One region of the Streptomyces sp. NPDC051940 genome, then DNA from elsewhere that is predicted to be linked to it. Evidence: riboswitches for the same ligand, from Rfam matches in the RefSeq annotation. Region 1 holds a riboswitch; each other region holds the start of a gene.
What was found. A riboswitch is a leader RNA that binds a small molecule or an ion and turns the genes downstream of it on or off. The one in region 1 is predicted to bind cyclic di-AMP.
Positions count from the first base shown of each region.

Region 2: linked by a shared signal. The riboswitch ahead of AB0M28_RS03685 (peptidoglycan DD-metalloendopeptidase family protein) and the one ahead of AB0M28_RS16080 (transglycosylase family protein) in region 1 are both predicted to bind cyclic di-AMP.
Region 3: linked by a shared signal. The riboswitch ahead of AB0M28_RS31155 (M23 family metallopeptidase) and the one ahead of AB0M28_RS16080 (transglycosylase family protein) in region 1 are both predicted to bind cyclic di-AMP.

Region 1 is NZ_JBFAXR010000034.1:49,042-52,272, forward strand. It holds gene AB0M28_RS16070 (CGNR zinc finger domain-containing protein) at 1-261, opposite strand, end outside; gene AB0M28_RS16075 (VOC family protein) at 339-710, shown strand; gene AB0M28_RS16080 (transglycosylase family protein) at 799-2,034, opposite strand; cyclic di-AMP (ydaO/yuaA leader) riboswitch at 2,040-2,260, opposite strand; gene AB0M28_RS16085 (dipeptidase) at 2,522-3,231, opposite strand, start outside.
Region 2 is NZ_JBFAXR010000005.1:5,905-9,135, reverse strand. It holds gene AB0M28_RS03690 (glycoside hydrolase family 3 N-terminal domain-containing protein) at 1-1,100, opposite strand, end outside; cyclic di-AMP (ydaO/yuaA leader) riboswitch at 1,490-1,648, shown strand; gene AB0M28_RS03685 (peptidoglycan DD-metalloendopeptidase family protein) at 1,657-2,442, shown strand; gene AB0M28_RS03680 (helix-turn-helix domain-containing protein) at 2,574-3,152, shown strand; gene AB0M28_RS03675 (MFS transporter) at 3,165-3,231, shown strand, end outside.
Region 3 is NZ_JBFAXR010000110.1:25,709-28,939, forward strand. It holds gene AB0M28_RS31150 (aldo/keto reductase) at 1-243, opposite strand, end outside; gene AB0M28_RS31155 (M23 family metallopeptidase) at 524-1,612, opposite strand; cyclic di-AMP (ydaO/yuaA leader) riboswitch at 1,624-1,810, opposite strand; gene AB0M28_RS31160 (PP2C family protein-serine/threonine phosphatase) at 2,026-3,096, opposite strand.

The sequences.
Region 1 (3,231 bases):
GTCGATCCGTACGACGAGAGGCGCCGCCTCCAGCACCCCGTCCAGCGCGGCGAGTTCGGCCGCCGGCACCTCCACCCCCGAGTGCGCCAGGCACACCGCCCGCAGCGACTCGCGCAGTTCGACCGCAGGACCGGGTTCGGTCAGCCCGTACCGGGACACCCGTGCGTCGGTGAGGAACTCCGGCAGCGCGTCCGCGCACGACTCCACGTCCAGCGTGTTGACGAAGTCGAGCAGGAGCTCCAGGTCCGGCGGTGTGTCCACCCTTGCGAGGTTACCGGTGGAGGGGCATGATGCGGTAACGCACCCAGTTACCGGTAGAAAGGCTTAAGGAGTAACGCATGGCCATCGCCACCCTGGGGCCGGTCGCCCTCGACTGCCCCGACCCGCGGTCCCTCGCCGACTTCTACGCCCGCGTCCTCGGCGGAAAGGTGGAGGGCGCCGCCGACGCCGACTGGATCGACCTCACGCTGGACGACGGCGCCCGGCTGGCGTTCCAGCTCGCCCCCGGCCACGTACCGCCACAGTGGCCGCGCCCCGACCGCTCGCAGCAGTTCCACCTCGACCTGGAGGTGCCGGCCGGCGAGATGGACGCGGCCCAGGAGCAGGTCATCGCCTGGGGCGCGAAGCTGCTGGACGACGGCGGCGGCACGCGCAGCTGGCGGGTCTTCGCGGACCCGGCCGGTCACCCGTTCTGCCTCTGCGCCTGCTGAGCGCCCGGGCCGGAGAACGGCCAAGCCCCTCGGTCCGCCGGAACCGAGGGGCTTCGCGCTGTCAGGTGTGCTGACGGATCCCGTTGGATCAGATGCTGACGCCGTGCGACCGGAGGTACGCGAGCGGGTCGATGTCCGAGCCGTAGTCCGGGGTCGTACGGATCTCGAAGTGCAGGTGCGGGCCGGTCACGTTGCCGGTGGCGCCGGACAGGCCGATCTGCTGGCCGGCCGTCACGCTCTGGCCCTCCTGCACGGCCACCGAGGACAGGTGGGCGTACTGGCTGTAGCGGCCGTCGGCGTGGCGGATGACGACCGCGTTGCCGTACGCGCCGCCGTCGGCGCCGTAGCCGGCCTTGACGACGGTGCCCGCGCCCACGGCCTTCACCGGGGTGCCGCTGGAGGCGGTGAAGTCCACACCGGTGTGGTAGCCGGAGGACCACATGCCGCCGCTGGCGCGGTACGGGGTGCTGACGGAGCTGCCGACCGGGGCGACGTAACCGGAGGTGGTGGTCTGCGACTGGGTGCCGGCCGAGGACTGCTCGGTGGTCGAGCCGCCGGACTTGCTCGCGGTGGTCGTCGAGGACTGGGTGGCGGAGGACTTCGCGGCCTTGGGGGCCTCGAAGGTCACCTCGGACTTCTTGTCCAGCTCGTACCGCTGACCCGGGAAGATCAGGTCCGGGTCGCCGCCGATGACCTTCTTGTTGCCGGCGTAGATGGTCTGCCAGCCGCCCTTGACGTCGTGCCGCTGGGCGATGTCCCAGAGGGTGTCGCCCTTGACGACCCGGTAGGTGCCGGGCTTGGTGGTGGCCTTGGGCGTCGTGGACTTGGACGTCTCGGACTTCTTGACCGTCTCGGACTTCTTGGTCTCGGTCCTGACCGAGTCCTGGGTGGCCGTGGCCGGCTTCTCGCTCTCCGTCTGGGAGGAGAACTCGGGGGCCGGGCCGCCCTGGGTCAGACCCGCCTGGACGGAGCACACGGGCCAGGCGCCGGGGCCCTGGCTGGCGAGGACCTTCTCGGCTATGAGGATCTGCTCGGACTTGGTCGCGAGGTCGGCGCGCGGCGCGTACTGCGTGCCGCCGTAGCCCTCCCAGGTGCTCTGGACGAACTGCAGGCCGCCGTAGAACCCGTTGCCGGTGTTGATGGCCCAGTTGCCGGTCGCCTCGCACTGGGCGACCTTGTCCCAGGTGTCGACGGACGCGGCCTGGGCGGCGCCGCCGCCCGCGACGAGCGGCAGGGCGACACCCGCGCCGGAGGCGGCGAGGATGAGAGTGGTGCGGGTCCGGGTTATCCGGCCCGGGCGGCGATGACGTGCGCGTGCGGACATGACGGTGCTCCTCTCCGACGCCTGCGAGGTGAGCTGTCGGGTTCGGGCGGAGATTGCCCGGTCCTGCCGTCGAAACGGAATGGGATCTTCCGTTACGAGGCATGACTTCACCCCAAGCCCTCCGCGTGCTGCGCACGGGAGGGCACCTACCTTGGGTCCCCCGCTTCTGCCTGGTGACATAAGTCGCTTGCACGCTGCCGGCGGCAGAATTCGGCGTACCGGCAGCGAGGCGTTCCGACTTACTCGCGGAACACGGCGTGCACCGTAGGCACACAGGTCGTCCGCTTACAAGCTCCTGTGGGAGGTCGAATGATCCTTTGGCCGTCGAAAACCGGACCAAAGTCACTGTCCGCGCTGGATCTCTCTCGATATGCGATAGCGGTGATCTTCCGACGGAACGTCAAAACCGCCCCTGTGCAGGGCGGATGACGGAAATTCCGACTAATCGGACAGTGGTTGTACGGCGCCCGGGGCCCTTATCGGTGACTTACGCCACTGTTGATCGGAACACGGCAACGGAAGGTCCGCGACGCCCGGAGATGTCCGTTCCGACCGATTCGGCGTCCCCAAGTACCCGTACGGCATTGCGCCATGTGAGTCGCCGAATGTCCGAATCAGACCAATTACGGCGCAAAAGTTCGGCGATGAGATGCGGATAGCCGGACACGTCCTCCAGTCCGGCGGGGGTGAAGGCGGTCCCGTCGTAGTCGCCGCCGATACCGATATGGTCGATTCCTGCCACTTCGCGCATATGGTCCAGATGGTCCGCCACCACGGAAACGGTGGCGACCGGGCGCGGGTTGGCCTCCTCGAAGGCGCGCTGGACGGCCTTGCCCTCCTCGGTGAGGTCGAGCGCGTGGAGACCGTGGGCGCGCATGTTCGCGTCCGCGGCCAGGGTCCACTCGATCGCGGCGGGCAGGATGAACTTCGGCACGAAGGTGGCCATCGCGACGCCGCCGTTGGCGGGCAGCTGCTCCAGCACGTCGTCGGGGATGTTGCGCGGGTGGTCGCAGACGGCGCGGGCGGAGGAGTGCGAGAAGATGACCGGCGCCTCGGTGACCCGCAGCGCGTCGCGCATCGTGGCGGGGGAGACGTGGGAGAGGTCCACGAGCATCCCGATGCGGTTCATCTCGCGGACGACCTCCTCCCCGAACCCGCTGAGCCCGTCGTGGCGGGGCTCGTCGGTGGCGGAGTCGG
Region 2 (3,231 bases), on a different contig from region 1:
GCCAGGTCCATGTTGGGGGAGAGGACCAGCACGTCCGCGCCGGCCTTGAGGGCCGTCACCGCGGCCACGTCCGGCGGGTAGGTGCCGCTGGCGCCCTGCATGTCGAGGGCGTCCGTGACGACGAGCCCCTCGAAGCCCAGTTCGTCGCGGAGCAGCCCGGTCAGGATCGGGTGCGACATGGTCGCCGGCGCGCCGCTCGCGTCCAGTGAGGGCACGACGACGTGTGCCGTCATGATGGTCTCGATCCCGGCCTCGATCGCCGCCCGGAACGGCGGCAGGTCGATCGTGTCCATCTGCTCGCGGGTGTGCGGGATCCGCGGCAGCCCGAAGTGGCTGTCGGTGTCGGTGTCGCCGTGCCCGGGGAAGTGCTTGGCGGTGGCCGCCACCCCGCCCCGGTGCAGACCGCGCACGGCGGCCGTGACGTACTGGGCGACGACCTCGGGCTGGGCGCCGAAGGAGCGGATGCCGATGACCGGGTTGGCGGGGTTGACGTTGACGTCCGCCACCGGGCCGTAGTTGGCGTTGATGCCGACCGACTTCAGCTCCTCGCCGATGATCTGGTACGAGCGGAAGGCGTCGCCCGGTGACCAGGTGGCGCCCAGCGCCATGTTGCCGGGCTGCTCCGTCGTGGGCGGCGTGGGCATCCGGAAGACGAGGCCGCCCTCCTGGTCGGTGGAGATGTTCAGCGGGGTGCCGTTCGGCAGGCCCAGCGCCACCTCCTGCAGACCGTTGGAGAGCCGGGCGATCTGCGCCGGGTCGCCGAGGTTGTCGTCGGAGCGGGCCGAGAAGTAGATGACGCCGCCCGGCTGGTACTTGCGGACCACCTCGGCCGGGGTGTCGACGCCGTAGCGGCCGCGGTTGACCGCCTTGGCCGCGTCCGTCACGTCGTACGCGTCCCGGCCGGCCACCTCCACCACGAACAGCTGGCCGATCTTCTGCTCGAGGGTCATCCGGCGGGCCAGCGCGCGGGCCTTGTCCCGCAGGGACGCGGCGGACGCGGCGGGCAGTTTCGCTGCACCCAGGGCCACGGCTGCTCCGGCCATGCCGGCCAGAGCCTGCCGGCGCGAGGCCTTCCAGGAACGTGCGGACGGTGGTGTCATCTGTCTTGCTCCTTAGCGCGTGCGGAAACAGTCAGCGCCCGGGCCGGACGCTGGGCCAAGCGAGCGGCCGGTGCGGGTCTGCTCCCCCGGGAGGCCGCCAAGGAGACTTCGGGCGCGGATTCTTCTGGCATTCCAAGTCGATGTCAATACTTTGGTGACAAATAGGATCTTGTCTCAGCGGGGCGGGGAATTCACCGGCAACCTGCCGGGTTCGCCGGTGAATTAAAAGGTCAGCTGGTCTGATGAGCTTGAATTCCGATCCGTGATCGCCCTAGCGTTGCGGACGTTCGAGACGCGAACACCGCATCGCCGGACCGCCGAATCCCGCCCCCGGCGACCTTGCGGGACGAAACCGGGCCGCCTCGTCGGCCACCGGGCGGGAGCGGGGGACTGGGGGCACCCCCTGCTCGAAGAGCTTGGGGGAGGGTCCGTCCAACGGGCTCTTGCCGCTGCGTCCAAGCGGCTTGGGGTGAAGCCGCGCGAGCGCGGCCGGGGCGAACTCCGACCCGAACCCGACAGCTCACCTCGCAGGCGTCCGGAGAGGAGAACACCTTTGATGCCGTCGTCCCCCGCGACGCCCTCCGCCAACGCCGGCCGTCACCGCGGCCGCCGCGCCCCGAGTGCCACGCGCCGCATCGCCACCCGAGCCTCCGCCGCCGGGGCCACGCTCGCCCTGCCGGTCATCGGGGCCACCGCCACCTCCGCGTTCGCGGAGGAGTCGACGTACACCGTCCAGTCCGGCGACACGCTCTCCACCATCGCGATGGAGCAGGACGTGGAGGGCGGCTGGACCGCCCTGTACGAGGCCAACAAGTCCGTCATCGGCGACGACCCGAACCTGATCAGCCCCGGTGAGGAGCTCACGCTCGACACCGCCTCGGCGGACTCCGGGACCTCCACCCAGACCACGACCACCACACAGGTCTCCACCGAGCCCTCCGCCGTCATGCCGGTCAGCGGCGGCACCCCCACCGCCGGCTACGAGGCGTCCGGCTCCAACTGGTCCACCGGCGTCCACACCGGCCAGGACTGGTCGGTGCCGGTGGGCACGACCGTCAAGGCCGCCGTCGACGGCAAGGTCGTCAAGGCCGGCTGGGACGGCTCGTTCGGCTACGAGGTGATGATCGAGCACGCCGACGGCGACTACTCGATGTACGCCCACCTCTCCCAGATAGACGTCTCCGTCGGGCAGACCGTCGACGCGGGCGACCGGATAGCCCTGTCGGGCGCCACCGGCAACGTCACCGGCCCGCACCTGCACTTCGAGGTGCGGACGACCCCGGAGTGGGGCACGGCGATCGACCCGGTCGCCTGGCTGCGCGGGTACGGGGTGGACGTCTAGGCGGCGTACGCCACCCGAACACGGGGAGGCCCGGGGCGCAATGGCCCCGGGCCTCGCCGTTGCACTGATGCAAAAGATTTGTTGCGCAAAAACTATTGCGCAGTTTTTCTTTTGTATCTACGGTGAAGGGCATGGCAGCCAAGAAGATCACCGACGTAGCGGCGCTCAAGGCGTTCGGCCATCCGCTGCGCATCCGGCTCGACCGGGCGCTGGTCGCGGCCGGCACGGCCACCGCCACCCAGCTCGCGGAGCAGGTCGACGAGCCCGTCTCGCTGGTCAGTTACCACCTGCGCAAGCTCGCCGAGTACGGCTACATCGAGGAGGCGCCGCGGCAGGGCGCCGACGGCCGCGAGCGGTGGTGGCGGCACAGCGCGGACCGCTACGACATGCACTGGGCGGACTTCGCGGACGACCCGGAGGGCGTCGCCGCCTACATCGGCACCAGCCACCAGGTGGCCTCCGCCCGTATGCAGAACCTGATGCGGTACATCGGCGAGCAGCCGGCCTGGCCCCGCGAGTGGGCCACCGCCGCCTTCGGTACGGGCCGCATCTTCCGGCTGACACCCGCCGAGCTGCAGGAGATGGCCGACGAGGCGGCCGAGTTCGCCGAGCGCTGGGCCGCCCGCAGCCGCGCGGCGGACGAAGCCGGTGCGACCGAGGGCCGCGAGCACGTCGAACTGCAGATGTACGGCTACCCGTTCCGGCCCTGAGGGGGATCACCCATGCACGGCAAGGACATACCCGCCTACCGGGACGCCAACGTGCTGCGGTGGCTGGCGTCGTACGCCG
Region 3 (3,231 bases), on a different contig from region 1:
GCCCCGCGATTCCATCCAGCGGCCCAGGATCGTCTCCGATTCGCCGCCCTCGTTGCCCGGGACCCAGGCGGAGTACGCGTCTGCCGTGTCGACGAAGTTGCCGCCGGCCGCCGCGTAGGCGTCCAGGACCTTGAACGATTCCGTCTCGTCCGCCGTCCAGCCGAAGACGTTGCCGCCCAGGTTGAGCGGGAAGACGGAGAGGGCGCCTATCCGGCGGTGGGGCGTGGTGGATGCAGAGGTCATGTAGGCGGCAACGATCTCGTGGAGCGGGATGTTCCGCCTCGGCCGCGGTCCGGTGAACCCGCTTCCCGCGCCTCGTAGTCCATCGGACTGAGCGCGGACATGCCGAGCGGCCCTGGTGTCGGGGGGTAGGCCACCAGGGCCGCCGGCGATCGGGGGCACGCCTGTGGACGCCGGGGGAAGGCGGCGTTCGGGGCGTGCTTGGTTGGCGTGAGGGTGGGAGGGCCCGGCGGGCAGTGCCCGTGGGCGGGACCCCGGCGGGCGGGGTCCCGGCCGGGTCAGGTCAGACCGTGGCGCCGTGGTTGCGGAGCCAGGTCATCGGGTCGATCGGGGAGCCGCCGTCGGGGCGCACCTCGAGGTGCAGGTGCGGGCCCGTGACGTTGCCGGTGGCGCCGACGCGGCCGATCATGTCGCCCGTCGTCACCTCGCCCGACGACTTGAGGATCGACGACAGGTGGTTGTACCAGACCTCGGTGCCGTCATCGAGGGTGACGATGATCTGGTAGCCGTACGAACCCGCCCAGCCGGCGCTGGTGATGGTGCCGCCGTGCACGGCGTAGACGGGGGTGCCGGTCGAGGCGGCGAAGTCCAGGCCCGTGTGGTAACCGCTGGACCACATGTCGCCGGCCTGGCCGAACGTGGAGGTGATCGTGTACGAGGAGAGCGGGGCTATGTAGCTCGCCGCCAGCTTGGCCAGGCGCTCGGCCTCCGCCTTCTGGCGGGCCTCCTCCTCGGCCTTCTTGCGGGCCTCTTCCTCCAGGCGCTTCGCCTCGGCCTCGGCGTCCGCCTTGGCCTGGGCGGCCTCTTCGGCCGCCTTCTCCGCCGCGGCCTGCTCCAGCGCCGCGAGTTCGGCGGCGTCGGCCTCGGCCTGCTGCTGCGCGGCCTGCTCCAGGATGCGGGCGCGGAGCGCCTCGCCGGTGTCGGCCGTGGTCTGCTCGCCGTCGTCGGTGGCCAGTCCGGTCTGGACGAGCGGCGTGGTGGTCGTGGTGGTGGTCTCGGGTGCGTCGTCCTCGTCCGAGAACAGGGAGCCGACGCCCGGAAGGGACTCCGCCTCCGGAAGGCTGCTGGATATGCCGTGCGCGACGTCCGCGACCGGCTCCGGCATGGATATCGCCACGGGGGGCTTGGACTGGGCCTGCGCCATGCTGCTGGCGCCGACCGCCGCGAAGACGCCGACACCGAGAACCGCGCCGCTGCGGGCGACGCTGCCGCGGGTCTGCTTGGGGGCTCGTCGCCGGCCGCGGGTCGGACGGAGATCGTCCTGGCCGGGTGCCCACTCCTCGCGTGCCCAGGAGCCGGTTTCCTCGTAACTCTCGCCGTCGTACACGTAATCGTCGTACGACGCGCCCGGGCCGGGCCTGTTTGACGCCACGGAGGCGTACTCCTTTCCTTCCTTCTCGCCTACCGGGTTAGCTGACGGGTTCGGAGCAGGAAGGTCTCCTACGGGTTTTCCTCCGGTGGGAGGTCCGCCCGATTCACCCCAAGGTGGTTGGTTCCCCGGTTCCCTTGGTGCCGCAGGTGTTGCTGGTGTTGCCGGTGCTGCACTTCCAGGATTCGGCGTCGGCGCACGGTGCCGTCTCTTGCGACGGCAGTGACGACCGCGCTGCGTTATCGAACGCTAGTGGAGAAACCCCGGTGATTCCAAGTCGTTCAGGCCCTTGGCTTGCACCTTTGGCGAGGACTTAAACGGGCAGGCCATGGCGGAATCGGACAAGTTGGGTTGAGATTTGATTACGGTCTCGGGCTGACGGTGCGTCAGTCGTTATGCAGAGGGGGGTCAGTTGATTACGCAGTGTGGACAGGGGCGTGGTGCGGGTCACGGCCGATGGCGATCAGGGCCATGTCGTCGGCCGTCCTGCCGCCCGTGTGGCGGGACACGTCCTCGATGATCCCGTCGAGCAGCGACTCGGGGCTGCTGAAGATCCGGCCGTGCAGGCGGTCCGCCAGATCGTAGAAGCGGCCCTTCCCGTCCCGGGCCTCCGTCACGCCGTCGGTGAAGAGGACGAGTGTCGCGCCGGCGGGGAGGTTCAGCTCCAGCGTCTCGTCCGGCCACTCCCCCAGATCGCCCATGCCGAGGGGGAGGGAGGGTGTGGACGGCTCGCAGACCAGGACGGCGCCGTCGGCCAGCAGGACCACGGGGGCCGGATGGCCCCGGTTCACCAGGCGCAGCCGCTCGCCGTCGGGGGTGATCTCCGCGAGTACGGCGGTGGTGAAGCCCTCGAACTGGTCCAGCCCCCGCCTCCGTACGCCCTCCCGGGCCAGCGCGTGCTCCAGCCGGGCGGCCACTCCGTCCAGGCGCCGCTCCTGTTCCGCCGCCTCGCGGAACGCGCCGATGACCACGGCGACCGCCTCGACGGCGTCCAGTCCCTTGCCGCGGACGTCGCCGGTGATCAGACGGACGCCGTGCGGGGTGTCCTGGACGGCGTACATGTCGCCGCCGATCCGGGCGTCGGCGTCCGCGGCCTGGTAGCGGGCGGCGACCTGCAGGCCGCCGATGCGGTGCTCGGGGGTGGGCAGTACGGCGCGCTGGGCGGTCTCCGCCACGACGCGGGCGGTCGCCAGGCGGCGGGTGGCGCGGCGGACGAGGACGTTGATGCAGACGGCGATGACGCCGACGACGAGTTGGGTGGTCATCTCGATGATCGACTCGGGTTTGTCGGCGGTGCCGTTGGCGACTTCGAGGACGACGTTGGCCAGGAGGGCGGCCACGGCGACGGCCACCGTCGCCCAGAGGCCGAGGAACGGGGCCGCGATCAGAGGGGCGGGCTCGAAGAAGGGGGAGGAGGTGAGGCCTTCCGGGGTGTACCAGTAGAAGACGCAGCCGAAGATGATCATCGCCCAGGGAAGGATCGCCATCAGGCGGGGGCGTCTGAGGGCGGGGCGGTGGAGGGACCGGCGGCGCCTCGGCGGCTGCGCCGCGGAGGGGGGTGGGTCGGGTGGGGGTGCCTCGTCGGTGGGGTGGGTTTGGTCGGGGGGGTGGGCTTGGTCCGT